Regions from separate parts of the Streptomyces sp. NPDC051963 genome, predicted to be linked through region 1. Evidence: riboswitches for the same ligand, from Rfam matches in the RefSeq annotation. Region 1 holds a riboswitch; each other region holds the start of a gene.

What was found. Region 1 has a riboswitch for cobalamin ahead of ACIHFB_RS26510 (NAD-binding protein). Riboswitches for the same ligand answer to the same signal wherever they lie in the genome.
Positions count from the first base shown of each region.
Region 2: another riboswitch for cobalamin. It lies ahead of ACIHFB_RS28890 (ribonucleoside-diphosphate reductase subunit alpha); the one in region 1 lies ahead of ACIHFB_RS26510 (NAD-binding protein).
Region 3: another riboswitch for cobalamin. It lies ahead of ACIHFB_RS07960 (iron ABC transporter permease); the one in region 1 lies ahead of ACIHFB_RS26510 (NAD-binding protein).
Region 4: another riboswitch for cobalamin. It lies ahead of metE (5-methyltetrahydropteroyltriglutamate--homocysteine S-methyltransferase); the one in region 1 lies ahead of ACIHFB_RS26510 (NAD-binding protein).

Region 1 covers NZ_JBIUCC010000006.1:424,264-431,153, reverse strand. The annotation lists gene ACIHFB_RS26560 (gas vesicle protein K) at 1-283, opposite strand, end outside; gene ACIHFB_RS26555 (gas vesicle protein) at 280-468, opposite strand; gene ACIHFB_RS26550 (GvpL/GvpF family gas vesicle protein) at 465-1,295, opposite strand; gene ACIHFB_RS26545 (gas vesicle protein) at 1,292-1,660, opposite strand; gene ACIHFB_RS26540 (SRPBCC family protein) at 1,657-2,742, opposite strand; gene ACIHFB_RS26535 (DNA primase) at 2,739-3,362, opposite strand; gene ACIHFB_RS26530 (gas vesicle protein GvpG) at 3,359-3,622, opposite strand; gene ACIHFB_RS26525 (GvpL/GvpF family gas vesicle protein) at 3,633-4,391, opposite strand; gene ACIHFB_RS26520 (gas vesicle structural protein GvpA) at 4,388-4,837, opposite strand; gene gvpO (gas vesicle protein GvpO) at 4,886-5,221, opposite strand; cobalamin riboswitch at 5,453-5,634, shown strand; partial or broken gene ACIHFB_RS26510 (NAD-binding protein) at 5,629-5,862, shown strand; gene ACIHFB_RS26505 (enoyl-CoA hydratase) at 5,859-6,635, shown strand; cobalamin riboswitch at 6,690-6,830, shown strand; gene ACIHFB_RS26500 (CbtB-domain containing protein) at 6,865-6,890, shown strand, end outside.
Region 2 covers NZ_JBIUCC010000007.1:188,520-195,409, reverse strand. The annotation lists gene ACIHFB_RS28905 (DUF3311 domain-containing protein) at 1-45, shown strand, start outside; gene mctP (monocarboxylate uptake permease MctP) at 42-1,667, shown strand; gene ACIHFB_RS28895 (GNAT family N-acetyltransferase) at 1,742-2,245, shown strand; cobalamin riboswitch at 2,281-2,423, shown strand; gene ACIHFB_RS28890 (ribonucleoside-diphosphate reductase subunit alpha) at 2,545-4,902, shown strand; gene ACIHFB_RS28885 (ribonucleotide-diphosphate reductase subunit beta) at 4,902-5,915, shown strand; gene ACIHFB_RS28880 (GlxA family transcriptional regulator) at 6,145-6,890, shown strand, end outside.
Region 3 covers NZ_JBIUCC010000002.1:324,374-331,263, reverse strand. The annotation lists gene ACIHFB_RS08005 (histidine-type phosphatase) at 1-447, opposite strand, end outside; gene ACIHFB_RS08000 (isoprenyl transferase) at 539-1,378, opposite strand; gene recO (DNA repair protein RecO) at 1,405-2,151, opposite strand; gene ACIHFB_RS07990 (hypothetical protein) at 2,198-2,482, opposite strand; gene ACIHFB_RS07985 (hypothetical protein) at 2,866-3,033, opposite strand; gene ACIHFB_RS07980 (hypothetical protein) at 3,017-3,232, opposite strand; gene ACIHFB_RS07975 (hypothetical protein) at 3,229-3,435, opposite strand; gene ACIHFB_RS07970 (Scr1 family TA system antitoxin-like transcriptional regulator) at 3,552-4,385, shown strand; gene ACIHFB_RS07965 (DUF397 domain-containing protein) at 4,367-4,633, shown strand; cobalamin riboswitch at 4,610-4,756, shown strand; gene ACIHFB_RS07960 (iron ABC transporter permease) at 4,803-5,855, shown strand; gene ACIHFB_RS07955 (ABC transporter ATP-binding protein) at 5,855-6,643, shown strand; gene ACIHFB_RS07950 (ABC transporter substrate-binding protein) at 6,636-6,890, shown strand, end outside.
Region 4 covers NZ_JBIUCC010000006.1:636,945-643,834, reverse strand. The annotation lists gene ACIHFB_RS27410 (aldo/keto reductase) at 1-485, shown strand, start outside; gene ACIHFB_RS27405 (helix-turn-helix domain-containing protein) at 493-1,656, opposite strand; gene ACIHFB_RS27400 (FAD-binding dehydrogenase) at 1,850-3,658, shown strand; cobalamin riboswitch at 3,729-3,952, shown strand; gene metE (5-methyltetrahydropteroyltriglutamate--homocysteine S-methyltransferase) at 4,109-6,418, shown strand; gene ACIHFB_RS27390 (SAM-dependent methyltransferase) at 6,588-6,890, shown strand, end outside.

The sequences.
Region 1 (6,890 bases):
ACTCCCGAGGAAGCAGCGGCCCCAGTGGCCCGAGGTCCAGATTCAGGTCCTCGGGGCGCAGCCCGTAGCGTTCGCGCAGCTCGGTCATGCGCTCCTCGAGCAGCATCAGTGTGAGCCCGATGCGTTCCTCCTGCTCCTCGCTGAGGTCGCCTTGGTCGAAGCGGCGCAGCGCCTGGCGTTCCATCAGCTGGCGCAGCAACTCGACCACGGTGAGGACGAGTTTCACCAGGTCGCGTTCGACGGTGTCGGGCTCGAGGTCGAGTCGGTTGCGACGCTCGTTCACGGTGAGTCACCCCAGGGGGACGGCACTTGTCGGTTCACGGAGCTGATCAGGGCGTTGAGGTCGATACGGACGAGGTCGACGTCCGCGATGCGCAGGGTGATGTCTCCCGTGATGACCACTCCGCCGGCGAGCAGCCGGTCGAGCAGGTCCACGAGAGCCACCTCACGACCCTCCACGACGGTCATGTGCCCGCCCCCGGACCGGTTTCCGGACTGCTCTGCGAACCGCCGCTCCCGACACTCTCGACGAAGGAGTAGGCCGCCCACGGCCCGGTCAGCTCGATCCGGACCCCCCTCTCGCGGCACTTCGTACGGTCCAGGACGTCCATGAACTCCGCGGCGTACGGACGGGGCACCAGATACGCGGCGTTGAGGACGTTCTGGCCCGGGGCCGAGGAGAGGGCCGGGTTCTGCGGCGGATGCAGCCGGGTCCCTTCCGCGTGCGCGGAGAGCGTGGCGTGCAGCCGGTCGGCGAACCCTTCGGCCTGCTGCCAGGTGTCCTCGCGGGCCATGACCGTCCGGCGCCGCTGCCGCAGGTAGTCGCGGCCCGAGGCCGGCTTGCCGCGAGGGCCGTCGCCCTGCGCCGGCTCGGCGTCGGGTTCGGGTTCGGGTTCGGGTTCGGCGTAGACCTTCACACCCCATTCGATACGGCCCTGAAGCCGGTCCAGGGTGTCGCGGAAGTGGGCCGCCTGTTCCTCCATCATCAAGCGGACGCCTGTGTCGTCATGGAAGACGGTGGCGAGGCGCAGCGGCAGCGGGGTGATCGACGCGCCCATGAGCGCCTCGATCACCCGCTCATGGGCGCGCGCGGTATCGGCGAGCCAGTCGAGGTCCTCCAGGTGGGCGCGGAGCGGCTGCTCGGCGAAGTCGCGCTCGGGCACATGGCTGACCACGGCGACCAGGCCGAGGTGCGGGAACATGTGCGGCCGGTCGCCCGCGACGCCGGTGAGCCCGGCCGGGAGTTCTGCGCCGAGCGGCTCGCAGATCGCGTAGACGTACCGCAGTTCGGTCACGCCGAATCCCCTCCTCCGTCCTCGCGGGTGCGCTCGGCCCGGGCCGTGGGTGGCGCCGCCTCCAGCTCCTCCAGGCGCGCCAGTCGTTCGCGCAACTCGGTGTTCTCGCGCGCGAGTTCGTTGCGGCGGGCGCGGGAGGAGAGGGCCGGGTCGTCCTCCCACCAGTCGATGCCCATCTCCTTGGCCTTGTCGACGGAGGCGACGATGAGGCGGAGCTTGATGGTGAGCAGCTCGATGTCGAGCAGGTTGATCCGGATGTCACCGGCGATCACGATGCCCTTGTCGAGGACACGTTCCAGGATGTCGGCAAGACTGCTGCCGCCGTCGTGTCCGTAGGGCTGCGGGAGCCGGCTCGCCGTGGTCATCGCCGGCTCCCGCCCTCGGCGTACTCTTCCTCGTCTTCGTACGCCTTCTCGTCCTCGGGCTCCTCCTCGTATTCGCCCTCGGGCTCCTCGTCGTCCTTCGCGCTCTCCTCGGCTTCCTCCTCGTCGCCTTCGTACTCGTACTCGCCCTCGCCCTCGGGCTCCTCCTCGTACTGCTCGTCGTCCTCCTGGCCCTCGTTCTCCTCCTCCGCGACCGCGTCCTCGTGGCTGCGGAGGACCTCGCCGTCGCCGATCTCGCCGCGCCAGCCGTCGGAGGCCTCGCCCTTGAGGGCGATGAAGCGGGCGTAGTTCTTGAGGTCGAGCCGGGCCCGGTGGCCCTGGGCGCGCCAGATGTTGCCGGTCTTCTCGAACAGACCGCTGGGGTAGTACTCGATGACCAGCAGGACGCGGGTGAGGTTCTCCGCGATGTGGTGGAAGGACACGACGCCCTTCGTGGTGCCCTTGGCGCCCTCCGACGTCCAAGCGATGCGGTCGTCGGGGATCTGCTCGGTGGTCTTCGCCTTCCAGCTGCGGTTCGACCAGAAGACCTTCAGCTGCCAGTCGGACTGGGTGTCGTCCGCACGGCCCGCGCTCTTCACACCCTTCGCGAAGGTGCTGAACTCCTGGTACTGGGTCCACTGGTCGTAGGCGGTGCGCACCGGCACGCAGACGTCGACCTGCTCGATGATGACGGTCGGCTTCTTGCCCGCGGCGCCCTTGCCCTTGCCCTTGCCGCCGCCGAGGTTCTTCAGGGCGCCGACGACCTTTTCCTTCGCACCGGAGACACCCACTGCCAGGGCGGAGCGCAGCGGGCCCTTGCCCTCGGCGAGCTTGCGGCCGCCGTCCAGCGCGAGCTTGCCGAAGCCGGGGCTGTTGCCCTCCGCTATGTCGTTGAGCTTGCCGGTGGTCTCGCCGAGCTTGCGGCCGACGCCGACGAGCAGGCGCTCGGCCTGCGCGGAGAGGTACTGCTGCACCTCCGCCTTGAGCCGGTCGGCCGCCTCGCTCTGGGCGAGGCCGGACAGCGGAGTCGCACTGGTGGCCTTCCCGGCCGCGTCAGTGGCCGTGGATGCCGGGTTCGGAGTCATCGCTCGCCGCCTCCCTTCCCTTTCGTGGCACGCGAGGGGGTCCTGGCGGCCGGCTTCCGGGCACCTGCGGTCTTCTTCGGGGCCGTCTTCTTGGCGGGCGCCTTGCGCGCGGACTTCTTGGCGGTCTTGGGGGCGGTCTGGGAGGCGCTCTTCTCCGCCGGAGCCGGAGCCTTCCGGGCGGCCCTCTTGCGCGACGTCTCCTCGCTCTCGTCGGCGTCCAGGGACTCGTCGCGGTCCTCGAGCTTCTCTTCCTGCTGTTCCTCGTCCTGGTCTTCCTCGTCCTCGTCGTGCCCGGTCTCCACGACACCCGCGAGCTGGTCGCGGACATCGGCGGTACGGCCGTGCAGACGGTCGGCGAGCGCATCCATCTGCCGCTCGACCAGCGCGCCCGAGGCGGCCTTGCCGACGCCGCTCAGGTCCTGGCGCAGCTCGTCGCCGATCTGCTTGAACTGCGGGTTGTCCTTCAGCTGCCGCGAGACCAGGTCCGCCACGGCGCCGGGGCTCAGGTTCAGTCGCTTGCCCGCGATCAACGTGCCCGCGGCCATGGCCAGTTTCAGCTTCTTGGTGCGTCCGAGGACGTACCCGGCCCCGATCGCGAGGCCGATGAGTGTTCGGTTCATGGTGTCGTCCCGTCGTCCGTTCCGAAGCTTCTGTGTGTGGCCGTCTCCAGCCGGTCGAGGAGTTCGTCCTCCAGTTGGTCGAACTCCTCCTCGGTGATCTCACCGGCCTCCAGCAGCGTCTCCAGGCGGGCGAGTTCGGCCTGGATCGTCGCGGGGTCGTAGTAGATGCGTTCGGCTTCCTGCACCACCTGCTCGATGACCCACGCGCTGCCGCGCACGGGGGCGAACGGGAGGAGGAGCACTTCCGAGATCAGTCCCACGATGTGCCTTCTAACCGTCGGTGCCGTCGGTGCCGGCGGGTCGAGCCGGGCCCGGCTCGACGAAGCTGTACGGAGGCAGCGGGCCGTTGACGCTCATTTCGAGGTGCGGGACGGCCGCGCGCAGTTCCTCCACCTTCTCCAGGAAGCCGGCGGCCGAGTCCCGCTCCACCAGGAAGGAGACATTGACCAGCCATCCGCCCGATCCGGGGCCGAGACTGGTCGCCGCGGCGTATGGCGCGAGGGCCTCCTGCACGGCTGTCGCGTCCTGGGCCTCCTGCGCCTGCACGGCGGCGGCGATCATCTCGCCGAGCTGGAGCTGCCGCTCGTGGCTGCGGCCGCCCGCCTGCCGGCCGGCTTGGACGAGGGCCCGCAGCTCGGGACTGTCGGCCAGCACGTGGTGCAGTACCGCTTCCTCGACGTGGGAGGCCTTGAGGTTGTACTCGACCTTGCCGTCGAGCGCTTTGAGCCGCTCCTCGTAGTGGTTCGCGCGCTCGGCGAGGACCGCGGTGACCTTGCTGTCGTCGGGGGCCACACTTCCGAACCGCAGGGGCAGTACGCAGCCGGTGGAGCCGGTCTCGGCGAGCACGTTCTGGTGGGCGAGGAGTTCGCGTCGCTTGGGGCGCAGGTCCTCCGGCGCGTCGCTGACGACCGCCGCGAGCTCACCCTCTTCCAGCACACGCACCGGCTGGGGCGGGTTGCCCACGCCGTCCAGGCCTTCGGGGAGGGCGGGGTGCGACCGCGCGGTGATGGCGTAGACGTAGGTGCTCACTCGTCTTCCTCCCTCTCCTTGCGGCGCGCAGCTGTGCTCTTGCGCGTCCGCGGCCGGCGCTCATGCTCTTCCTGCTCCTTCGAGGAGCCCTCGTCACGGCCTTGCCGGAAGGCGTCGGAGATCGTCTCCGCGGCGCCGGACAGCGCGCCCTTGGATTTGCCGCGGGCGCCGGACTCGGTGATCTCGCCGACCATGTCGGGCAGGCCGGGGCTCTTGTGGGGGCCCGCCTCCAGGTCGAGGCGGTTGCAGGCCTCGGCGAAGCGGAGGTAGGTGTCGACGCTGGCGACGACGACCCGTACGTCGATCTTGAGGATCTCGATGCCGACCAGGGAGACACGTATGAACGCGTCGATGACCAGACCCCTGTCGAGGACGAGTTCCAGTACGTCGTAGAGGCTGCTGCTGCGGCCTCCTCCGCTGGCTTGTTGTGCTGGGACAACGGTCATGTCTGTCGTCCTCCTTGCCGGGGGAAGGGCTGACCGCGGGCGGGCGGCCTACTGGCCGCCGGAGCGGTCTGTTTCGGACCGCCCCCTCTCGTAGCGACGGATGCGCCGGTAGCCGGTGAGCTGTCCCTGTTCGTCGAGGTCCACCTGATAGCTCGCCATCAGGCTCATCGTCTCCGGGACCTTGGCGAGTTCGAGGACTTCGATCGCCAGGGACCAACCGCCGTCCGTCTTCTCGAAGGACGAGACGGTCTCCGCTGTCATGCCGGTCATGTCGCCGAGCTGGTCGCGCGCCCGGCGCAGTACCTCTGTCGGCGTCTGCCGGTCGTCGTCCGTCATGGCGTCGTCCTCGCTCCGCACGCTTCGAGTACCGCGGTCTGCCGTCATATGTGATTTATGTGAGTTTTATGAGGTTTTTGTGAACTAGTGAGGCGTGCAGCGGCTCACGGCTCACGCGCAAACTCACGCGTTCTCCATCGCCACACCGTCTTCGAGTGGCCCTAAGGCTTTGGGCTAAACCTTCTCGAATTGCGCGGCGGCCGAGAATGTGATGTCGGCCGGACCGGCAGCGACGTCATGGTGGGGTCCCGCGGGGTGGATTTACTGGGACGTCCAACTATATTGTCGTGAGCACAAGGCCCGCGGTGCAGGGAAGCCGGTGTGAATCCGGCGCGGTCCCGCCACTGTGACCGGGGAGTACGCCGTCGAGAGTTACGCCACTGACGAGCTGGATGTCGGGAAGGCGGACGGCGCGCGCTGATCCGGGAGTCAGGATACCGGCCGCGGGATGTTCCGGCCCCGTCCCGGCCGGCCCCGCCAACCGCGGCTACCGGCCGGGATTCGCCGCCTCCCTCATGGCCAAGGACCTGGCCCTGGCCGCCAACGCGGTCCGGTCGGGCGGCGTCCATGCGGAACTCGGTCTGCGCGCGGCCGAGTTGTACGCCGCCTATGCCGAGCGCGCCGGAGCCACGGAGGACTTCTCCGGCATCGTACGGACGATCAGGGACCGGAGCGGGGAACACGCATGAGCACCGAGTACGAGACGATCCTCGTCGAGCGCAAGGGCCGTACCGCCCTGCTCACCCTCAACCGTCCGAAGGCCCTCAACGCACTGAACCTGAAGGTCATGGAGGAGGTCGTGGCCGCCACCGAGGCCCTCGACCGGAACCCGGAGTGCGGGTGCATCGTGATCATGGGCTCGGCGAAGGCGTTCGCCGCCGGGGCCGACATCAAGGAGATGCAGCCGCAGGGCTACCTGGACATGTTCCTCACCGACTGGTTCACGGCCTGGGACCGGCTCGCCCAGGTGCGCACGCCGACCCTCGCGGCCGTCTCCGGATACGCCCTCGGCGGCTGTGAACTCGCCATGCTCTGCGACATCCTGCTCGCCGCCAACACCGCCGTCTTCGGCCAGCCGGAGATCAAGCTGGGCGTGATCCCCGGCAACTGCGGCTCCCAGCGGCTGACCCGGGCGGTCGGCAAGGCCAAGGCCATGGAGATGTGCCTGACCGGGCGCACCATGGACGCCGCCGAGGCCGAGCGCGCCGGACTCGTTTCCCGGATCGTGCCCGCCGACGAGCTGCTCGGCGAGGCGCTCGCTGTCGCCGAGACCGTCGCCGGCATGTCGCTCCCGGTGGCGATGATGGCGAAGGAAGCCGTGGGCCACGCCTTCGAGACCACGCTCACCGAGGGCGTCCGCTTCGAACGCAGCCTCTTCCACGCGGTGTTCGCGACCGCCGACCAGAAGGAGGGCATGGGCGCCTTCGTCGACAAGCGGCCGCCCGAGTTCCGCCACCGCTGACCCGAAGAGGCGCGGGCTTCTGCCGGTTGATTTGGGGTGGACTTGATTGACCGGCCGGAGAAGCAGGCCGTACGTTCCCCATGTAGTGATGGCATAAGGAAGCTGGTGGAATTCCAGCACGGTCGCGCCACTGTGAGCCCGCCACCGGAAGGTGACGGGCGAGTCAGACACTGAGCCCTCACTCCGCCCGTACACGCAAGGGACGCACGATCCCCAAGGAGGGCTCACCTTGAGCAGCATTTCCACGCCCCGCCC
Region 2 (6,890 bases), on a different contig from region 1:
TGGCAGCGCGACCAGCGTGCCCGCCAGGGAGGTGCCGCCAAGTGAAGGACGGCGTGAACGGCGTCGCACTCGCCGTCTTCATCATCTTCTTCCTGGCCGTCACGGTCATGGGCTTCCTGGCCGCGCGCTGGCGCCGGTCCGACGAGCAGAGCCTGGACGAATGGGGCCTGGGCGGACGGTCGTTCGGCACCTGGGTCACCTGGTTCCTGCTCGGCGGCGACCTCTACACCGCGTACACCTTCGTCGCCGTACCGGCGGCGATCTACGCGGCGGGCGCGGCCGGCTTCTTCGCGGTGCCCTACACGATCCTGGTCTACCCGCTGATCTTCACGTTCCTGCCCCGCCTGTGGTCGGTCTCGCACAAGCACGGATACGTGACGACCTCCGACTTCGTACGCGGCCGGTTCGGCTCGAAGGGCCTGTCCCTCGCCGTGGCCGTCACCGGCATCCTCGCGACGATGCCGTACATCGCGCTCCAGCTGGTCGGCATCCAGGCCGTCCTGGACGTGATGGGCGTCGGCGGCGGCGAGAACACCAACTGGTTCGTCAAGGACCTGCCGCTGCTGATCGCGTTCGGTGTGCTGGCCGCCTACACCTATTCGTCGGGGCTGCGCGCACCCGCGCTGATCGCGTTCGTGAAGGACACGCTGATCTACATCGTCATCGCGGTGGCGATCATCTACATCCCGATCAAGCTGGGCGGGTTCGACGACATCTTCGCCAAGGCGGGCGAGGCGTTCAGCCAGACCAACCCGGCGACGGGTGCGCCGCGCGGGGCGCTGGCTCCGGGCGAGGCGGGACAGTGGACGTACGCCACGCTGGCGTTGGGATCCGCCCTCGCGCTCTTCATGTACCCGCACTCGATCACGGCGACGCTGTCCTCCAAGAGCCGTGAGGTGATCCGCCGCAACACGACCATCCTGCCGCTGTACTCGCTGATGCTCGGCCTGCTGGCGCTGCTGGGCTTCATGGCGATCGCGGCCGGAGTCAAGGTCAGCAACGGGCAGTTGGCGATCCCGCAGCTCTTCGAGGACATGTTCCCGTCCTGGTTCGCGGGCGTGGCCTTCGCGGCGATCGGCATCGGCGCGCTGGTGCCGGCGGCCATCATGTCCATCGCGGCCGCGAATCTCTTCACCCGCAACATCTACAAGGACTTCATCAAGCCGGACGCCACGCCGGCGCAGGAGACCAAGGTCTCCAAGCTGGTGTCCCTGCTGGTGAAGGTGGGTGCGCTGGTCTTCGTCCTGACCATGGACAAGACGGTCGCCATCAACTTCCAGCTCCTGGGCGGCATCTGGATCCTCCAGACCTTCCCGGCCCTGGTCGGCGGCCTCTTCACCCGCTGGTTCCACCGCTGGGCCCTGCTGGCGGGCTGGGCGGTCGGCATGCTCTACGGCACCATCGCCGCCTACGGGGTCGCCTCCCCGACCCAGAAGCACTTCGGCGGCTCGTCGAAGGAGATCCCCGGCATCGGCGAGATCGGCTACATCGGCCTCACCGCGTTCGTGCTGAACGTGCTGGTGACGGTGGTGCTGACCTTCGTGCTCAAGGCCGTCAAGGCACCTGAGGGCATCGACGAGACGTCCCCGGCGGACTACACGGCGGACTCGGGGGACCCCGGCGTCCAGGTCGACCTGCCTCCGGCGACCGCCGGCGCCGCTCACTGAGCCGTACGTCAGGACACGGGCCGTCGGAGAAATCCGGCGGCCCGTTGTCGTACCCCTGATGCACACTGCCCGGCATGGACATCCTCATCCGGCGAGCACGACCCGCCGAATACGAAACCCTCGGCGACATCACCGCCCAGGCCTACCTCCAGGACGGCCTCCTGACCTTCGGCGAGAACGACTGGTACCTCGGCGAACTGAAGGACGTGGCCAAGCGAGCGGCCGCCGCCGACGTACTCGTGGCCATACAGGGCGACCGACTCCTCGGCGGAGTCACCTTCGTACCCTCTCCCGGCCCCATGGCCGACCTGGCCCGCGCGGGGGAGGCGGAGATCCGCATGCTGGCCGTGGCGCAGGCGGCCCGCGGCAGAGGCGCCGGAGAGGCCCTCGTGCGAGCCTGCGTCGACCGGGCACGCAGCGCGGAGCGCACCGGCATGGTCCTGTCGACCCAGGACTTGATGCACGCGGCCCACCGCATCTACGAACGCCTCGGCTTCACGCGGGCCCCGGAGCGCGACTGGCACCCGATCCCGGAGCACCCCGAGTTCACTCTCCTCACCTATCAGTTGACGCTCTGAAGCCGACACGACACAACATATGGTGGTGCTGTTCTCACCCGGCACAAGATGTATGCTCGTGCTCGCTGTCGCCGCAGGGGAATCCGGTGCGAATCCGGAACTGTCCCGCAACGGTGTACTTGTGCATGTTCTGTGCACATGGTCAGTCCGAGGACCTGCCGACGGCGCACCCGACCACCCGGTCCGGGTGCGAGACGTCCGGGCCTCGTGGAATGGGCCGGTGGACGCGACGCCGTGTGCGCTCGTGAGCTGCCCCCTGCCCTCCGCAAGGCCCCGTGCCGAGCGAGGGAGAGCCCCAAGTGACCATCGCGCCAGCCGAACCGGCCTCAGCGATCCAGGACCCCGACGGCCCGGGAACCGCAGTGTTGCGGACCCTGACCGAGCTGACCGCCGACCTCCCCGACGCCGACCCCGGCCGGGTCGCCGCCGCCGCGCTGCGCGGCCGGTCCGCGCGGGCGGACGAGTCGGAGCTGCGCGAGCTGGCCACCGAGGCGGCGGCCGGCCTCATCTCCGAGGACCCCGTCTACTCCCGGCTGGCCGCCCGGCTGCTGACCGTCAGCATCGCCGCCGAGGCCGCCTCACAGGGCGTCATCTCGTTCTCCCAGTCGGTCGCCGTCGGCCACCGCGAGGGTCTCATCGCCGACCGCACCGCCGAGTTCGTACGGCTGCACACGGACCGCCTCGACGACCTGATCGACCGGACCGCCGACGACCGCTTCGGCTACTTCGGCCTGCGCACGCTGTACAGCCGCTACCTCCTGAGGCACCCCATCACCCGCAAGGTGATCGAGACGCCCCAGCACTTCATGCTGCGCGTCGCCGCCGGTCTCGCCGAGGACGACACCACCAGGTCGGTCGACGAAGTCGCCGCGCTCTACCGGCTGATGAGCCGCCTCGACTACCTCCCCTCCTCCCCCACGCTCTTCAACTCCGGCACCCGGCACCCCCAGATGTCGTCCTGCTACCTGCTCGACTCCCCCAAGGACGAGCTGGACTCCATCTACGACCGCTACCACCAGGTGGCCCGGCTCTCGAAGCACGCCGGCGGCATCGGCATCGCGTACTCCCGTATCCGCTCCCGCGGTTCACTGATCCGCGGCACGAACGGGCACTCGAACGGCATCGTCCCGTTCCTGAAGACCCTCGACGCCTCGGTGGCCGCCGTGAACCAGGGCGGCCGGCGCAAGGGTGCGGCCGCGGTCTACCTGGAGACCTGGCACTCCGACATCGAGGAGTTCCTGGAGCTGCGTGACAACACCGGTGAGGACGCCCGCCGTACGCACAATCTGAACCTCGCGCACTGGATCCCGGACGAGTTCATGCGCCGGGTCGACACGGACGGCCTCTGGTCGCTCTTCTCCCCGGCCGACGTGCCCGAGCTGGTCGACCTGTGGGGCGCGGAGTTCGACGCGGCGTACCGCAAGGCCGAGGCAGCGGGCCTCGCGAAGAAGACCATCCCGGCCCGTGACCTGTACGGCCGCATGATGCGCACCCTCGCGCAGACCGGCAACGGCTGGATGACCTTCAAGGACGCGGCCAACCGCACCGCCAACCAGACGGCCGAGCCGGGCCACGTCGTCCACTCCTCCAACCTCTGCACGGAGATCCTGGAGGTCACGGACGACGGCGAGACGGCCGTGTGCAATCTGGGCTCGGTCAACCTGGGTGCCTTCGTCGACACGGCGGCCGGCGACATCGACTGGGAGCGCCTGGACGAAACCGTCCGCACCGCGGTCACCTTCCTCGACCGCGTCGTCGACATCAACTTCTACCCGACGGAGCAGGCGGGCCGGTCCAACGCGAAGTGGCGCCCCGTCGGGCTCGGCGCGATGGGCCTCCAGGACGTCTTCTTCAAGCTGCGCCTGCCCTTCGACTCACCCGAGGCCAAGGCCCTCTCCACCCGTATCGCCGAGCGCATCATGCTGGCCTCGTACGAGGCCTCCGCCGACCTCGCCGAGCGCAACGGGCCTCTCCCCGCCTGGCAGAAGACCCGTACCGCCAAGGGCGTCCTGCACCCCGACCACTACGACGTCGAACTGACCTGGCCGGAGCGCTGGGCGGCCCTGCGGGAACGCATCGCCGCCGTCGGCATGCGCAACTCGCTGCTCCTGGCCATCGCCCCCACCGCCACCATCGCGTCCATCGCCGGCGTGTACGAGTGCATCGAGCCGCAGGTCTCCAACCTCTTCAAGCGGGAGACGCTGTCCGGCGAGTTCCTCCAGGTCAACTCGTACCTGGTGGACGAGCTGAAGGCGCTGGGCGTCTGGGACGCGCGCAGCCGTGAGGCGCTGCGCGAGTCGGGCGGCTCGGTGCAGGAGTTCGCCTGGATCCCGGCGGACGTACGGGCGCTGTACCGCACGGCGTGGGAGATCCCGCAGCGCGGTTTGATCGACATGGCGGCCGCCCGTACCCCGTATCTGGACCAGTCCCAGTCGCTGAATCTCTTCCTGGAGACGCCGACCATCGGAAAGCTCTCCTCGATGTACGCGTACGCCTGGAAGCAGGGCCTGAAAACGACGTACTACCTGCGCTCGCGCCCGGCGACGAGGATCGCCCGCGCCGCGCAGGCCCAAGCCACCGTCCCCGTACAGGCAACCGCCGAAGACGCCGTCGCCTGCTCCCTGGAAAACCCCGAGTCCTGCGAGGCCTGCCAGTAATGCCCAGCAACAATCAGAATCTCCTCGACCCCGGCTTCGAGCTCACCCTCCGCCCGATGCGCTACCCCGACTTCTACGAGCGCTACCGGGACGCCATCAAGAACACCTGGACCGTGGAGGAGGTCGACCTCCACTCGGACGTCGCCGACCTCGCCAAGCTCACGCCCGCCGAGCAGCATCTGATCGGCCGGCTGGTCGCGTTCTTCGCGACGGGCGACTCGATCGTGGCGAACAACCTCGTGCTGACGCTCTACAAGCACATCAACTCCCCCGAGGCGCGGCTGTACTTGTCCCGCCAGCTCTTCGAGGAGGCCGTCCACGTCCAGTTCTATCTGACGCTGCTGGACACCTACCTCCCGGACCCGGAGGACAGGGCCGCCGCCTTCGACGCGGTGGAGAACATCCCCTCCATCCGCGAGAAGGCCGAGTTCTGCTTCAAGTGGATCAACGAGGTGGAGAAGCTGGACCGCCTGGAGAGCCAGGCCGACCGCCGCCGCTTCCTGCTCAACCTCATCTGCTTCGCCGCGTGCATCGAGGGCCTGTTCTTCTACGGGGCCTTCGCGTACGTCTACTGGCTCCGCAGCCGGGGTCTGCTGCACGGCCTGGCGACCGGCACCAACTGGGTGTTCCGCGACGAGACCATGCACATGAGCTTCGCGTTCGACGTGGTCGACACCGTCCGCAAGGAGGAGCCGGAGCTCTTCGACGACCGGCTTCAGCAGCAGGTCACCGACATGCTGAGGGAGGCCGTCGAGGCCGAGCTGCAGTTCGCGCGCGACCTCTGTGGTGACGGCCTCCCGGGGATGAACACGGAATCGATGCGCCAGTACCTGGAGTGTGTCGCCGACCAGCGACTGAGCCGCCTCGGTTTCGCGCCGGTGTACGGCTCCGAGAACCCCTTCTCCTTCATGGAGTTGCAGGGGGTTCAGGAGCTCACCAACTTCTTCGAACGTCGTCCTTCGGCGTACCAGGTGGCGGTGGAGGGCACCGTCGACCTGGACGAGGACTTCTGAGTCCGGGACTGGTTCTTCCGTTCCGCCTGCCTCAGCTGCCGGTCGATCCGGCGCTCGTGGATCGCCCCCACGAGCGCCGGGCCCCCGAGGAGGGAGAAGAGGATCACGATGGCCATGTACTCGAGGAATGTGTTCATGCGGTAAGTCTCGTACTGGCAAGACACTCATGACAGTGGCAGGACTGTCGCACACCCTCGAATTACTGCCAGATCTAAGGCACACTGGCAGCATGCTGAGGAACGTGGCCGTCGCCCTGCTCGACGGCGTTCATCCCTTCGAACTCGGTGTGGTCTGCGAGGTGTTCGGCCTCGACCGCAGCGACGAGGGGCTGCCGGTGTACGACTTCGCGGTCGTCTCGGCGGAGGGCCCCGCGCTGCGCACACATGTCCCCGGGTTCACGGTCTCCACGCCGTACGGCCTCGATCGGCTCGACGAGGCGGATCTGATCGCCGTACCCGCGGGCAGCGACTACATCGGGCGGGACTATCCGGACGAGCTGCTGGACGCCCTGGTCAGAGCGACGGACCGGGGTGCCCGGGTGCTCAGCGTCTGCTCCGGCGTCTTTGTGCTCGGTGCCGCCGGACTGCTCGACGGGCGGCGCTGCACGGTGCACTGGCGGCAGGCGGACGAGCTGGCCCGGCGCTATCCGCGCGCGATCATCGAGCCCGATGTGCTGTACGTGGACGAGGACCCGGTGATCACCTCCGCGGGCACCGCGTCCGGTATCGACGCCTGTCTGCACATCGTGCGCAAGGAGCAGGGCCCGGAGGTGGCCAACAAGATCGCCCGGCGCATGGTCGTACCGCCGCACCGGGACGGCGGACAGGCCCAGTACATCGAGCGGCCGCTGCCCCGGTCGCAGTGCGACACCGTCGGCGAGGTGCTGGTGTGGATGGAGGGGCACCTCGACGAGGAGGTCACCGTCGAACAGCTCGCCATCCGCGCCCATATGTCCCCGCGCACCTTCGCCCGCCG
Region 3 (6,890 bases), on a different contig from region 1:
CACGATCTGCCGGAACAGCCCCGGCAGCCGCTGCGCCAGCCGCTCGGCGGCACCCTTCAGCTCCTGCTCACCGCGCCCGCTGAGGTTGCCGTACCCCACGGCGGCCATGGCGGCTTGCAGCGCCCGCACCTTGGGGCCGAACTCCCGCCCTGTGCGGGTGAGTTGCCCCTCGCCGTCCGCCTTGTCCCACAGCCCGAGAACCAGATCGCCGTCCTCGCTGTCGGTGGCGGAACGCGAGCCGTGCCGGGAGACGTTCTCCGTGAACACCGGGGCGAAGCCGGCAGGCGGACGCTGATAGCTGCGAGGGTTCTGCTGCGGCGCGTACGTGGCCTTCGTCCCGTAGCTGAGAGTGCTGCCGGAGGAGTGTCCGGCAGCACCCTGCGCCTGCAGCGGGAGGGCCAGCAGGGAGGTGAGCCCGAGGGCCAGGGCGGGCGTGAGGCGTCTCATGGGGCACATGCTGGGCAGGCGACATGAACGCGCCATGGCCGGAACCTATGGGGTGTTCCAAATGCACTGGCGACACGGTGACACCGCGACCTCAGCCCTTCTCGGACCGCCCCTCCATCGCGAGCAGCTCCTCGTTGGGGATCGCGCCCCCGAACCGCCGGTCGCGGGAGGCGAACTCCACGCAGGCGCGCCACAGGTCACGCCGGTCGAAGTCGGGCCACAGGACGTCCTGGAAGACCATCTCGGCGTAAGCGCTCTGCCAGAGCAGGTAGTTGGAGGTGCGCTGCTCGCCGCTGGGCCGCAGGAAGAGGTCCACGTCGGGCATGTCGGGGTAGTAGAGGTACTTCGCGAAGGTCTTCTCGTCGACCTTGGACGGGTCGAGCCGCCCGGCCCTCACGTCCTCGGCGAGGGCCTGCGCCGCGTCGGCGACCTCGGCGCGGCCGCCGTAGTTCATGCAGAAGTACAGGGTCAGCTTGTCGTTGTCCTTGGTCTGCTCCTGGGCGACCTGGAGCTCCTTGGCGACCGACTTCCACAGCTTGGGCATCCGCCCCACCCAGCGCACCCGGATCCCCAGCTCGTCGAGCTGGTCACGGCTCTTGCGGATGAAGTCCCGGTTGAAGTTCATCAGGAACCGCACCTCGTCGGGCGAGCGCTTCCAGTTCTCGGTGGAGAACGCGTACAGGGAGATCGCGCCGACGCCCATCTCGACCGCGCCCTGGAGCACGTCGAGCACCCGCTCCGCGCCGACCTTGTGCCCTTCCGTGCGCGGCAGCCCGCGTTCCTTGGCCCAGCGTCCGTTCCCGTCCATGACGATCGCCACATGGCGGGGGATCAGCTCGCCGGGGAGCTTCGGCGCGCGGGCACCGGACGGGTGCGGTTCCGGCGTCTTGTACTCGCGGCGCTGGCGCCCCAGGAACCCGCGTACGGCCATGTGCTTCTCGTCTCCTTGGTCTGTGCCTATTTCTCTACGTACCTGAGCGAGCGCAGGCCGCGCTCGAGATGCCAGTGCAGATAAGCGGACACCAGCCCGCTTCCCTCCCGCACATACCGCGGCTCGCACGCGTCCGCGGTCTCCCAGTCTCCCGTAAGCAGCGCGCCGAGGAGTTCCAGGGTCTGCGGCGAGGGTACGACGCTCCCGCCGACCCGGCAGTCGACGCAGACGGATCCTCCGGAGGCCACCGAGAAGAATCGGTTCGGCCCCGGCAGCCCGCACTTCGCGCAGTCGCTGAAGCTGGGCGCGTACCCGTTGACGGCCAGGGAGCGCAGCAGGAAGGCGTCGAGGACGAGGTGGGGGGCGTGCTCGCCGCGAGCGAGCACGCGCAGGGCGCCGACGAGCAGCAGATACTGCTGGACCGCCGGCTCGCCCTCATGGTCCGTGAAGCGCTCGGCGGTCTCCAGCATGGCCGTCCCGGCGGTGTACCGGGCGTAGTCGCTCACGATGCCACCACCGTACGGAGCGATGGTCTCGCTCTGTGTGCACAGCGGCAGCCCGCGCCCGACCAGTTCGCTCCCCCGCGCGAAGAACTGCACGTCGACATGGGAGAACGGTTCGAGCCGGGCCCCGAACTTCGACTTCGTCCGCCGCACCCCACGAGCCACGGCCCGCACCCGACCGTGACCGCGAGTGAGCATGGTGATGATCCGGTCCGCTTCGCCCAGCTTCTGGGTGCGCAGCACGATGCCGTCGTCGCGGAACAGGCTCATGGGGCCATTCTCGCCCATGGCGTGCGTGGGGTGGTGCGGTTGTGGGTCAGCCCACCTGGATCTTCTCGGCGAGGCGCTTGATACGGCTGACTCCACGGGCCACGACCATGGCACCGAACGCCACCGTCAGCCAGGTCGGCAGACTGCTCTGGCCGCCGCCCGAGACGATCGCGAGCGTCACCGCCATCCGCAGCATCAGCACGATGTACGCGGATCCGACGAGGGTGTCGAGCATTCTCGACGCGGCCGACGAACCGGTGGGCATGACCGTGAGCGGGTCGGGGAGTTTGGTCCTGCCGTAGAACACCAGCGCCGCGCAGCCGGCCGGCATCGCGAAAGCGTCCCGCCGATCTGGTGGATGCAGCCGAGGAAGGTGACGACGGACCCCTCGAAGGCGAACGTCCGGTCGCTCGGCCGGGTGGCGGGGAGCAGCAGGATCCGCCCGCAGTCGTGCCTTCTCAAGCAGGCCGGGGTGACATCGAGAAGCCGCTCGCTGAAACGGCGCCCGCGTGTTCCCGTCCGCGCCCGGGAGAACAGCGCCACATGGTCGGCGAACGCAGGGACGTCGCCCAGTTCGACCTTGGCGCGCTCGCACCGCGCGCTCGTGCCGCCGCAGTGGGCGATGTCGGCGTCGAGAAACATCACGGTGTTGCCGGACTCGGCGAGCAGTTCCGCGGCCATCATGGCATCGATGGAGACCGACTTGCCCTCCGCCTAAAAGCGGATCGCGTTTCCGCGGTGACGGTGCAGAAAGGCCACCACCGTTCCGCCCACCGGGAAGCGGAGGTCGCCGGCGAAGGCACCCGTCAACTCCGGCGACAGCTGCCGGGTGCCGTCCATGGAGACCAGGGTGAAGACTCCACCGTCACGGGATTTCGCCACGACTGCGTGCGTTCGCGTGGGCCGTGGCGGCGCTGAGCCGCTCGGCGGACGTGGCGCCCCGTACCACGCCCGGCTCGGCGTCCCACTCCCTGCCGCCGCCGTACGGTCTGAGTTGGACGTACGGACCCTCGTGCCCCATGACGATGCCGACCCTGCCGCTACGGGTGTCCACCACGTACGACCCGACCGGCGGCTTCACCGCAGCACCGCGGCGAGTCGCTGCGCGGCTTCGACGGAACAGCGGCCCAATTCGACGAGCGGACAGGGGGCCTCCCGCGCAAGACTCGCCGGGTCGATCCGCAGGGACGGCAGAATGATTCCTGCGTTTTCCAATGCTGCCCGCAATTCCTTCACTGCTTCCTCCGCCTCTTCGACGCAGAGCGCCGAGTGCTGTGCCTTCACGTGGTTCCCCTCCCTTTTCGGGTTTTACGCTTCACATCTCAAGGGTGACGCACGACATCTACACTCGGCAGGAGTCTGTGCTCTACAAGTGCGAGGCAGTACAAGGGGGTTGAACTGTGGCCAACGGTTCACGTCAGGCGGCATGGGAGTTCTTCGGCACGGAACTGAAGCGGCACCGGGAGGATAGGGGGCTCACTCAGGTTGAGTTGGGGGCGCGCGTCTTCGTCTCGGGCGCCTATATCGGTCAGTTCGAGCAGGCGATTCGAAAGCCACAGTTGGATATCGCGCAGCGGATTGATGAGGCGCTACAAACCGACGGTATTTTCGAGCGGCTGTGCCGGAAGCTGATTGACGACAAACGGTATGCGGATTACTTCGCGAGGGCGGCGGAGCTGGAGGCTCTGGCGACGGAGATCTGCGAGTTCGCGCCCGCGCTGGTGCCGGGTCTGTTGCAGACGGCGTCGTACGCACGGGCGATCACCGTGGCAATGAACCCGTTCGCGCCGGAGGAGTACATCGAGGAGAAGGTGTCCGGCCGCCTGGACCGGGCGAAGATCCTCCGGGACGCTACACGGCCCGTGTATTGGGTGATCCTGCATGAGAACGTGCTGCGGATTCCGGTCGGAGGCGCCGGGGTGATGGCCGAGCAACTGGAGCATGTGGCGAGGCTGGCGCGGGAGCGGGTGGTGCTGGTGCAGGTGTTGCCGTACTCGGCGGGGGCGTACGCGCTCATGAACGGGATGGTGGTGCTGATGGAGTTCGAAGACGCGCCCCCAACGGCCTATACAGAAGCCGTGTATTCGGGGAGCCTGCTGGACGATCCCGCTGTGGTGAAGCGCGCGAAGTCGGCATACGATCTGCTCAGGGGCGCCGCCCTGTCGCCAGAGGTGTCCCTGGCCCTGATCGAGTCGGCGGCGGAGGATCACAGACGATGCGCGAGTACGACCTGAGCAACGCCCACTGGCGCAAAAGCACGTACAGCGACGGCAACGGCGGCAGCTGCGTCGAGGTCGCGTACGACTTCCCTGGTGCCGCCCGCTGGCGCAAAAGCACCTACAGCGACGACAACGGCGGCGAGTGCGTCGAGGTCGCCGACGGAGTCCCCGGCGTCGTACCGGTACGCGACAGCAAGAACCCCGACGGCCCCGTCATCCTTATCGGCGAAGCCACCTGGGCCGCCTTCACTCGCGCCTGCTAGTCTCCCCGAGCCTCCTGCGGGGGAAGTCCGGTGAGAGTCCGGCGCTGACCCGCAACGGTGTGTGCGTGGCCCCTTGGGGCCGACGCACAAGCCCGATTACCCGCAGGCGGTTTGTCAGCCCATTGACCGCTCGCCGAGGACTGCGAGCCGAGGCGAAGGACCGCCGAGCGTGCGCCCCTCACCAGGCCGAATACCCGTGCCGCCGTTGGTTGCCGCCCTCGCGATCCTGCTCCTCGTCTCCCTTGTCTCCGGCGTCGGGCTCGGCGCCGCGGGGGTCGGCTGGGGGGACGTCTTCCGTTTCCTGGGGGCCGGTTTCACCGGTGGGGCCATCCACGCCGAGGACGTGGCGGCGTACACGATCGTCTGGGAGATCCGGCTGCCGCGTGTCGTGCTGGCGGCCGTCGTGGGGGCGGGGCTCGCGACGGTCGGGGTGGCCGTGCAGGCGATGGTGCGCAATGCGCTGGCCGACCCGTTCGTGCTGGGGATCTCGTCGGGTGCCGCCGTGGGGGCCAACGCGGTCATCCTGCTGGGGGCGTTCGCGGGCCTCGGGGTGTGGGCGCTGTCGGTGTCCGCGTTCTGCTCGGCGCTCGCCGCGATGGCGATCGTGTACGCCGCGGCCCGTTCGGCGACGCACGGGCTGACGCCGCTGCGGCTGATCCTGACGGGGACGGCGCTGGCGTACGGCTTCGAGGCGCTGACCACCGTGATGGTGTTCGGCGCGGCCCGGGGCGAGGCGGCGCGCTCGGCGGTGATGTGGCTGCTGGGAAGTCTGGGCGGGGCGACCTGGCCACGGGTGCCGATCGCCGCCGTGACGGTCGCGGCCGGGTGGGTGTGGCTGCGGTGGCGGGCGGAGGCGCTGAACGCGCTGGCGATGGGGGACGAGACGTCGGCGGCGCTGGGGGTGCAACCGACCCGGCTGCGGCGGGAGTTGTTCCTGGTCACGGCGGCGGTGACCGGGACCGTGGTGGCGGTCAGCGGAGCCATCGGGTTCGTCGGGCTGATGGTGCCGCATGTCGTACGGATGCTGGTCGGCGCCGATCACCGGCGGGTGCTCGCGGTCGCCCCGCTCGCCGGGGCCGTGCTGCTGGTGTGGGCGGATGTGCTGTCCCGGCTGCTGCCGGCGCCGGCGGAGTTGCCGGTCGGGGTGATCACGGCGGTGGTCGGTGTCCCGGCCTTCCTGCTCCTGATGCGGCGCGGCGGCTACGCGTTCGGGGGGCGCTGATGCGGCTCGATGTGGAGGGCGTGACGTTCGAGGCGGCCGGAAAGCGGCTCGTCGACGAGATCAAACTCACCGTGGACAGCGGGGCGTTCGTGGGGCTGGTCGGGCCCAACGGGAGCGGGAAGTCGACGCTGCTCAGGTGCGTGTACCGGGCGCTGCGGCCGGCCGCGGGGGTCGTACGGCTGGACGGGGACGACGTACACGCACTGGATCCCCGTGCCGCCGCCCGGCGGCTGGCCGCGCTGCCGCAGGAGTCGTCGTCGGAGTTCGACTTCACCGTGGCCGAGGTGGTCGCGATGGGGCGGCTGCCGCACCGGGGCCGTACGGCGGCCGAGGACCGGGCGATCTGTGCGGAGGCGATGCGGTCCACGGGCGTGGACCGGCTCGCGGATCGGGGCTTTCTGGCCCTGTCCGGCGGCGAGCGGCAACGCGTGCTGATCGCACGGGCGCTGGCCCAGCGTCCCCGGGTACTGGTCCTGGACGAACCGACCAACCACCTCGACATCGCCCACCAGTTGGACGTGCTGTCCCTGGTCCGGGCGAGCGGTCTGACGGTGCTGGCCGCGCTGCACGACCTCAACCTGGCCGCCGCGCACTGCGATCTGCTGTACGTGATCGCGGACGGGCGGGTCGTCGCCACCGGTCCCCCGCACGACGTCCTGCACCCTGACCTGCTCGCCGAGGTGTTCGGCGTGCGCGCCCATCCCGTCCGGCATCCGGAGACGGGCGCCGTCCAACTCCTCTTCGACCTTCTCCCGCCGTCCGATCAAGGAACTCCCCGCCATGCGTAAGCCAGTTGTCGCCGCCGTCTGCCTGGCCGTGCTCACCACGGGCTGCGGCGCCGAGGTCGAGCCCGCGCCCGACTCGAAGGCAGCGTCGTCCGTCACGCTCACCAACTGCGGGCGCAAGGTGACGTACGACAAGGTCCCGGAGCGGGTCGTCACCAACGACGTCGGGATCACCGAGCTGATGTTCGCGCTCGGCCTGGAGGACCGGATGGCCGGGTTCGCGATGCCCGACGACAAGGGCGACCTGAGT
Region 4 (6,890 bases), 210 kb from region 1:
AGTTCCACCGCCCCGACCCGCGCGTGCCCTACGCCGAGTCCGTCGGCGCGGTACGCGATCTGCTCGACGAGGGCAAGATCCGTATGGCGGGGATCTCCAACGCGAACCCGGACCAGATCAAGGAGGCGGGTGAGATCCTCGGCGGCCGGCTGGTCTCGGTGCAGAACCAGTTCTCCCCGGCCTTCCGCTCCAGCGAGCCCGAGCTGCGCCTGTGCGACGAACTCGGCATCGCGTTCCTGCCTTGGAGCCCGCTCGGCGGCATCACCCGCTCCGGTGAACTCGGCTCGGTCCACGCGCCGTTCGCCCGCATCGCCGAGACCCACGGCGTGAGCCCGCAGCGGGTGTGCCTGGCCTGGATGCTCGCCAAGTCGCCGGTCGTCATCCCGATTCCGGGGGCGAGCCGCCCGGAGACGATCCGAGACTCCAGCGCCGCGCCGGACCTCGTGCTCACTCCCGAGGAGCTCACCGAGCTGGACGCCGGCTGAGCCGACGTCAGCCGGCCCGCTCCAGCCCCAGCCACGTCGTGAGCGCCCACCACCAGTGCACGGCGCTCAAGGGGTTGGAGCGGCTCTCCGGCGGCAGGTCGGTCAGCGACTCCCCGGTGATCTTCTGGAGCCGGCCGAGCCGGTAGCGGACGGTGTTGGGGTGGGTGAACAGCATCGCCGCGGTCTGGTCGAGACGACGGCCGTTGTCGAGGAACGTCAGCGCGGTCAGGGCGAGTTGCCGGTGAAAGGCGTCCGACGGATCGAGGGCGCCCAGGAGCCGGTCGCTGAGGTACGAGCCCAGCAGCGGCTGGTCCGACAGCGCTATCTCGGCCGCGAAGTCGGTGACGTCGTACAGCCCCAGCCGCCCCTGCCGCCCCCCGATCTCCAGCGCGCGGACGCAGAGCCGGTACGCCCGGCGGAGTTCCTCCAGCGGCACCGCCGGTGAGACCACGACCAGCGCGGCATCACCCACCTCCTCGCCGGTGGGCCTGCGCGGACACAGCCCGGCGAGCCTTCCCTCCACCGGCCCGAAGACGCCCCGCAGGCGGACCGGGCGGGTGGAGGCGTCCGAGACGACCAGGTGGCGCCTGGCATCCGGTCTCAGACCCACCCGCGCCAACTCCTCGGCCGACGGCGCTACCTCGCCCGTCAGCAACCGGCGCAGCAGTCTCGTCCTCAGCTCGCCCACGCCGTGCGGGGCGCCACGCTCCGCCGCGCGGTACCCGTTGATCACCTGCCGTTCGACCGCGTCGCCGTACTCCTTCAGCCGCAGTACGAGAGCGAGCAGCGCGCGGTCCGGCACCCCGGCCGTCCGGCAGCGGTCCACCGTGATCTCCACCGCCCGGGTGAGCGCCGCCTGGACACCGCGCAGCACGGCCGTCATGGGAACGCCCTGCCCGGCCCGGTCGGCACCCAGCAGCAGGGCGGCGGCGAAGTCCTGGTCCTCGACATGGTCGAAGCCGCCCCGGGCGGCCGGATCGAACGTCCCGAACCAGGCGCCGGCCGCACGGATGATGGCCGTCACATGCGAGCGGGTCTCCGCCTCGGTGAGCCGGGCGACCTCGGGGGAGTGGAGCCGTGCCGCACGGACGAGTTCGCCGCACACATCCGTGTCGACGGCCAAGGCTCGCAGGACCTCTCCGACCGGCTCCCGCTCCTGGACGACCGTCATGAGCCCCTCCCTCGTCCGCTGGTCCGAGCGCTGTCGCCGGGCCACAACGAGGAGACGCCCGCGTTGACTCCCGACGACTACCGCGCTGCCGTGAAGACCTGATTCCCTGTGCGCTACCGACGGTAACAACACGCGTGTCACAGCAATACCCTGCGCGCCGCCCGCATCCCGCACGCCGTACGGAAGGCAGCTCATGGTGACCACGGAGCACACGGACAGCACGGAGCCCTCGGCCACCCCGGCCGTGATCAGCCGCCGCCGCGCCCTGACCGTCGCCGGCGGCGTGCTCGCCGGAGCGGCCCTCACACAGATGCCCGCGTTCGCGGCCACGTCCGCGAGCGCCGACGCGGACGCGATCGTCGTGGGCGGCGGGCTCGCCGGACTCGTCGCGACCGCCGAACTCGCCGCCGCCGGGCGCAAGGTGCTGCTCCTCGACCAGGAACCCGAGGCCAGTCTCGGCGGCCAGGCGTTCTGGTCCTTCGGCGGGCTGTTCTTCGTCAACTCCGACGAACAGCGGCTGATGGGCGTCAAGGACTCCCACGAGCTGGCCTGGCAGGACTGGCAGGGCACGGCCGGCTTCGACCGCGGTGTCTCCGATCCGCTCGGGCAGGACTACTGGGCCGCCAAATGGGCCGAGGCGTATGTGGACTTCGCGTCCGGCGAGAAGCGGTCCTGGCTCGCCGGCCTGGGCGTGCAGTGGTTCCCGATCGTCGGCTGGGCCGAGCGCGGCGGCGGACTCGCGGACGGGCACGGCAACTCGGTGCCCCGCTTCCATGTGACCTGGGGGACCGGTCCGGCGGTGGTCGAGCCGTTCGAGAAGAAGGTGCGGGCCGCCGTCGAGAATGGGAAGGTCACCTTCAAATTCCGGCACCGCGTCGACGACATCGTCACGACCGGCGGCGCCGTCACCGGCGTACGCGGCGCGATCCTCGAACCCAGCGACGCCGCCCGCGGCAAACCCAGCTCCCGCACCGTCGTGGGCGACTTCGAACTGCGAGCGCCCATCGTGATCGTCACCTCGGGCGGCATCGGCGCCAACCACGACCTCGTACGGCAGAACTGGCCCGCCCGGATGGGCACTCCGCCGAAGTTCATGGTCACGGGTGTGCCCGCGCATGTCGACGGACGCATGCTCGCCATCACGGAGAAGGCGGGCGGCCGCATCGTCAACCCCGACCGGATGTGGCACTACACCGAGGGCCTGCGCAACTACGACCCCATCTGGCCGGGCCACGGCATCCGCATCCTGCCGGGCCCCTCCTCGATGTGGTTCGACGCCACCGGCAAGCGGTTCAACACCCCGGACATTCCTGGGTACGACACGCTGCACACGCTCAAGTCGATCACCGAAACCGGCTACGACTACTCCTGGTTCGTCACCACCCAGAAGATCATGGCCAAGGAGTTCGCGCTGTCGGGCTCGGAGCAGAATCCCGACCTCACCAACAAGAACGTCTGGCAGCTGCTGTCCCGGATCTGGCAGACCCCCGAGCCGATCGAGAAGTTCAAGAACAACGGGGCCGACTTCGTCGTCGCCACCACGCTGCCCGAACTGGTCGCCGGCATGAACAAGTTGACCGGTGACGACCTGATCGACCTGGCCGGTCTGAAACGTCAGATCGAGGCACGGGACCGGGAGATCGACAACCCGTACACCAAGGACGTCCAGGTCATGGGCATCCGCAACGCCCTCGCCTACCCCGGCGACACCCTCAGCCGTACCGCCTCGGCCCACAAGATCCTGGACTCGAGCGCCGGACCGCTGATCGCCGTACGCCTCAACATCCTCACCCGCAAGACGCTCGGCGGGCTCCAGACCGACCTCTCCGGCCGCGTCCTGGACGGGACCGGAACCCCGATCCCAGGGCTCTACGCGGCCGGTGAGGTCTCGGGTTTCGGCGGCGGCGGTGTCCACGGCTACCGCTCCCTGGAAGGCACCTTCCTCGGCGGCTGCCTGTTCTCCGGCCGCCAGGCGGGGCGCGCCGCGGCCGCCGCGAGCTGAACTCTTGAGAGTCGCTCCAGGCCCTGAGCCGAACCGTCGGCTCAGGGTCGCCCCACACATGAGCTGTGTATAGGCTGACCGTGCAGCTGGTTCGCCCTGCCCGCCAGGCAGACGCGTCGCAAGAGGGAACCCGGTGGGAATCCGGGACTGCCCCGCAGCGGTGAGTGGGAACGACCGCCGTCATACGCACTGGATCCGGAGCGCCGGACCCGGGAAGCGACGGCCAGTAGGTGTCTCGTACGACATGAGACGCGCCCGCGAGTCCGAAGACCTGCCACTGCCCGTGCGCGGCTCCCCGTGCGCGGAGACTCGGTGACCTCGAGGGCGGGTCGGCGCACACCAGGCGGGACGGGCACACGCACAGCTGCCCCCGCCGGATCTGCTGCTCCTTCGCGTCCACGACCGGTCTCCGGGTCGTGTGTCATCCCACAGCTCGCGAAGGAGAGTCTCGTGACAGCGAAGTCCGCAGCCGCGGCAGCAGGGGCCACCGCCTACGGCTACCCCCGCCAGGGCCCGAACCGGGAACTGAAGAGGGCGATCGAGGGCTACTGGAAGGGCCGCGCCACCGCCGCCGAGCTCCGGCGGACCGCCGCCGAGCTCCGCCGCTCGACCTGGCGGCAGCTGGCCGAGGCCGGCCTGACCGAGGTGCCCACCGGCGACTTCTCGTACTACGACCACGTCCTGGACACCACCGTCATGGTCGGCGCCATCCCCGCCCGGCACCGCGCCGCCGTCGAGAAGGACGCCCTGGACGGCTACTTCGCCATGGCGCGCGGCACCCAGGACGTGGCGCCGCTGGAAATGACGAAGTGGTTCGACACCAACTACCACTACCTCGTACCCGAGTTGGGCCCGGACACGGAGTTCACCGCCGAGACCGCCAAGCAGGTCGGCGAACTGAAGGAGGCCCTCGCGCTCGGACTGGCCGCGCGGCCGGTGCTCGTCGGCCCGGTCACCTACCTGCTCCTCGCCAAGCCCGCCCCCGGCGCACCGGCCGACTTCCAGCCGCTGACCCTGCTGGACCGGCTGCTGCCGGTGTACGCGGAGGTCCTCGCCGATCTCCGGGCGGCGGGCGCCGAGTGGATCCAGCTGGACGAGCCCGCCCTGGTCCAGGACCGCACCCCGGCCGAACTGAACGCCGCCGCCCGCGCCTACCGCGACCTCGGCTCCCTCACCGACCGGCCGAAGCTGCTGCTCGCGTCGTACTTCGACCGGCTCGGCGAGGCGCTGCCCGTGCTGGCGAAGGCACCGGTCGACGGGCTCGCCCTGGACTTCACCGGGCCCGCGGCCGCCAACCTCGACGATCTCGCCGCGGTCGGCGGCCTGCCCGGCAAGCGGCTGGTCGCCGGCGTGGTGGACGGCCGCAACATCTGGATCAACGATCTGGGCAAGTCCCTGTCCACCCTCGCCACCCTGCTCGGCCTGGCCGGCCGCGTCGACGTCGCCCCGTCCTGCTCGCTGCTGCACGTCCCGCTCGACGCCGACGCCGAACGCGAGATCGAACCGCAGATCGCCCGCTGGCTCGCCTTCGCCCGGCAGAAGACCGCCGAGACCGTCACCCTGGCCCGCGGCCTCGCCCAGGGCACCGACCGGATCGCCGCCGAACTCGCCGCCAACCGGGCCGACCTGGCGTCCCGGGCGGGCTCGCCCATCACACGGAACCCGGCTGTGCGGGCCCGCGCGGCCGCGGTCACCGCCACCGACGCCCGCCGCTCACTGCCGTACGCCGAGCGTACGGTCGCCCAGCGCGCCCACCTGAACCTGCCGCCCCTGCCCACGACCACCATCGGCTCCTTCCCGCAGACCGGCGAACTGCGCACCGCCCGGGCCGACCTCACTGCCGGACGCATCGACCGGGAGACGTACGAGCGCCGCATCGAGGAGGAGATCCGCGACGTGATCTCCTTCCAGGAGCAGACCGGCATCGACGTCCTGGTGCACGGCGAGCCCGAACGCAACGACATGGTCCAGTACTTCGCCGAACAGCTCACCGGCTACCTCGCCACCCGGCACGGCTGGGTCCAGTCCTACGGCACCCGCTATGTCCGCCCGCCGGTCCTGGCCGGCGACATCTCCCGTCCCGAACCGATGACGGTGCGCTGGACGACGTACGCCCAGTCCCTGACCTCCAAGCCGGTCAAGGGCATGCTCACCGGGCCGGTCACCATGCTCGCCTGGTCCTTCGTCCGCGACGACCAGCCCCTCGCGGAGACCGCCCGGCAGGTGGCCCTCGCCCTGCGCGACGAGGTGAACGACCTGGAGGCGGCCGGGACTTCGGTGATCCAGGTGGACGAACCCGCCCTGCGCGAGACGCTGCCGTTGCGTGCCGAGGATCACCCCGCCTACCTGGCCTGGGCCACCGAGGCGTTCCGCCTCACCACCGGCGGCGTGCGGCCGGACACCCAGATCCACACCCACATGTGCTACGCCGAGTTCGGCGACATCGTCCAGGCCATCGACGACCTCGACGCGGACGTCATCAGCCTGGAGGCGGCCCGTTCGCACATGCAGGTCGCCCGGGAACTGGCCGCGCACGGCTATCCGCGCGAGGCCGGACCCGGCGTGTACGACATCCACTCCCCGCGCGTGCCGAGCACCGAGGAGGCCGCCGAACTCCTGCGCACCGGCCTGAAGGCGATCCCCGCCGAACGGCTGTGGGTCAACCCCGACTGCGGTCTGAAGACCCGCGGCTGGCCCGAGGTCAGGGCCTCGCTTCAGAACCTGGTGGCGGCGGCCCGCGAGGTGCGGTCGGCGCCATGACATGATCCGGGCCGGGGCGCCGCGCCCCGGCCCGGTCACGGCGGTACCCGCGATGTCCTTCATCTGGGGTCGAGTTCGCCGGTGGGGTGGTCGCGGTGGAAGCCAGGTCCCTAGGATGGACTCCCAGTCAGGCCAGTGAAGTTGGCGCGGCAACGAGGCCGGGGGAACGATGCACACCGACAAGCAGCTGTCCACGTCGATCGACGCCGACGTACCGACGGCCGCCCGGATGTACGACCATTATCTGGGCGGCAAGGACAACTACGCCGCCGACCGCGCGGCCTGCGAAGAACTCGACAAGGTAGTGCCCAGCACCCGTCGGCTCGCCGTCAACAACCGGCGCTTCCTCCAGCGCGTCGTACGGACGCTGGCCGAGGAGCACGGAATCCGCCAGTTCCTGGACCACGGATCCGGCCTGCCCACCCAGGACAACGTGCACCAGGTCGCCCAGCGCGTGGACCCCGACTCCCAC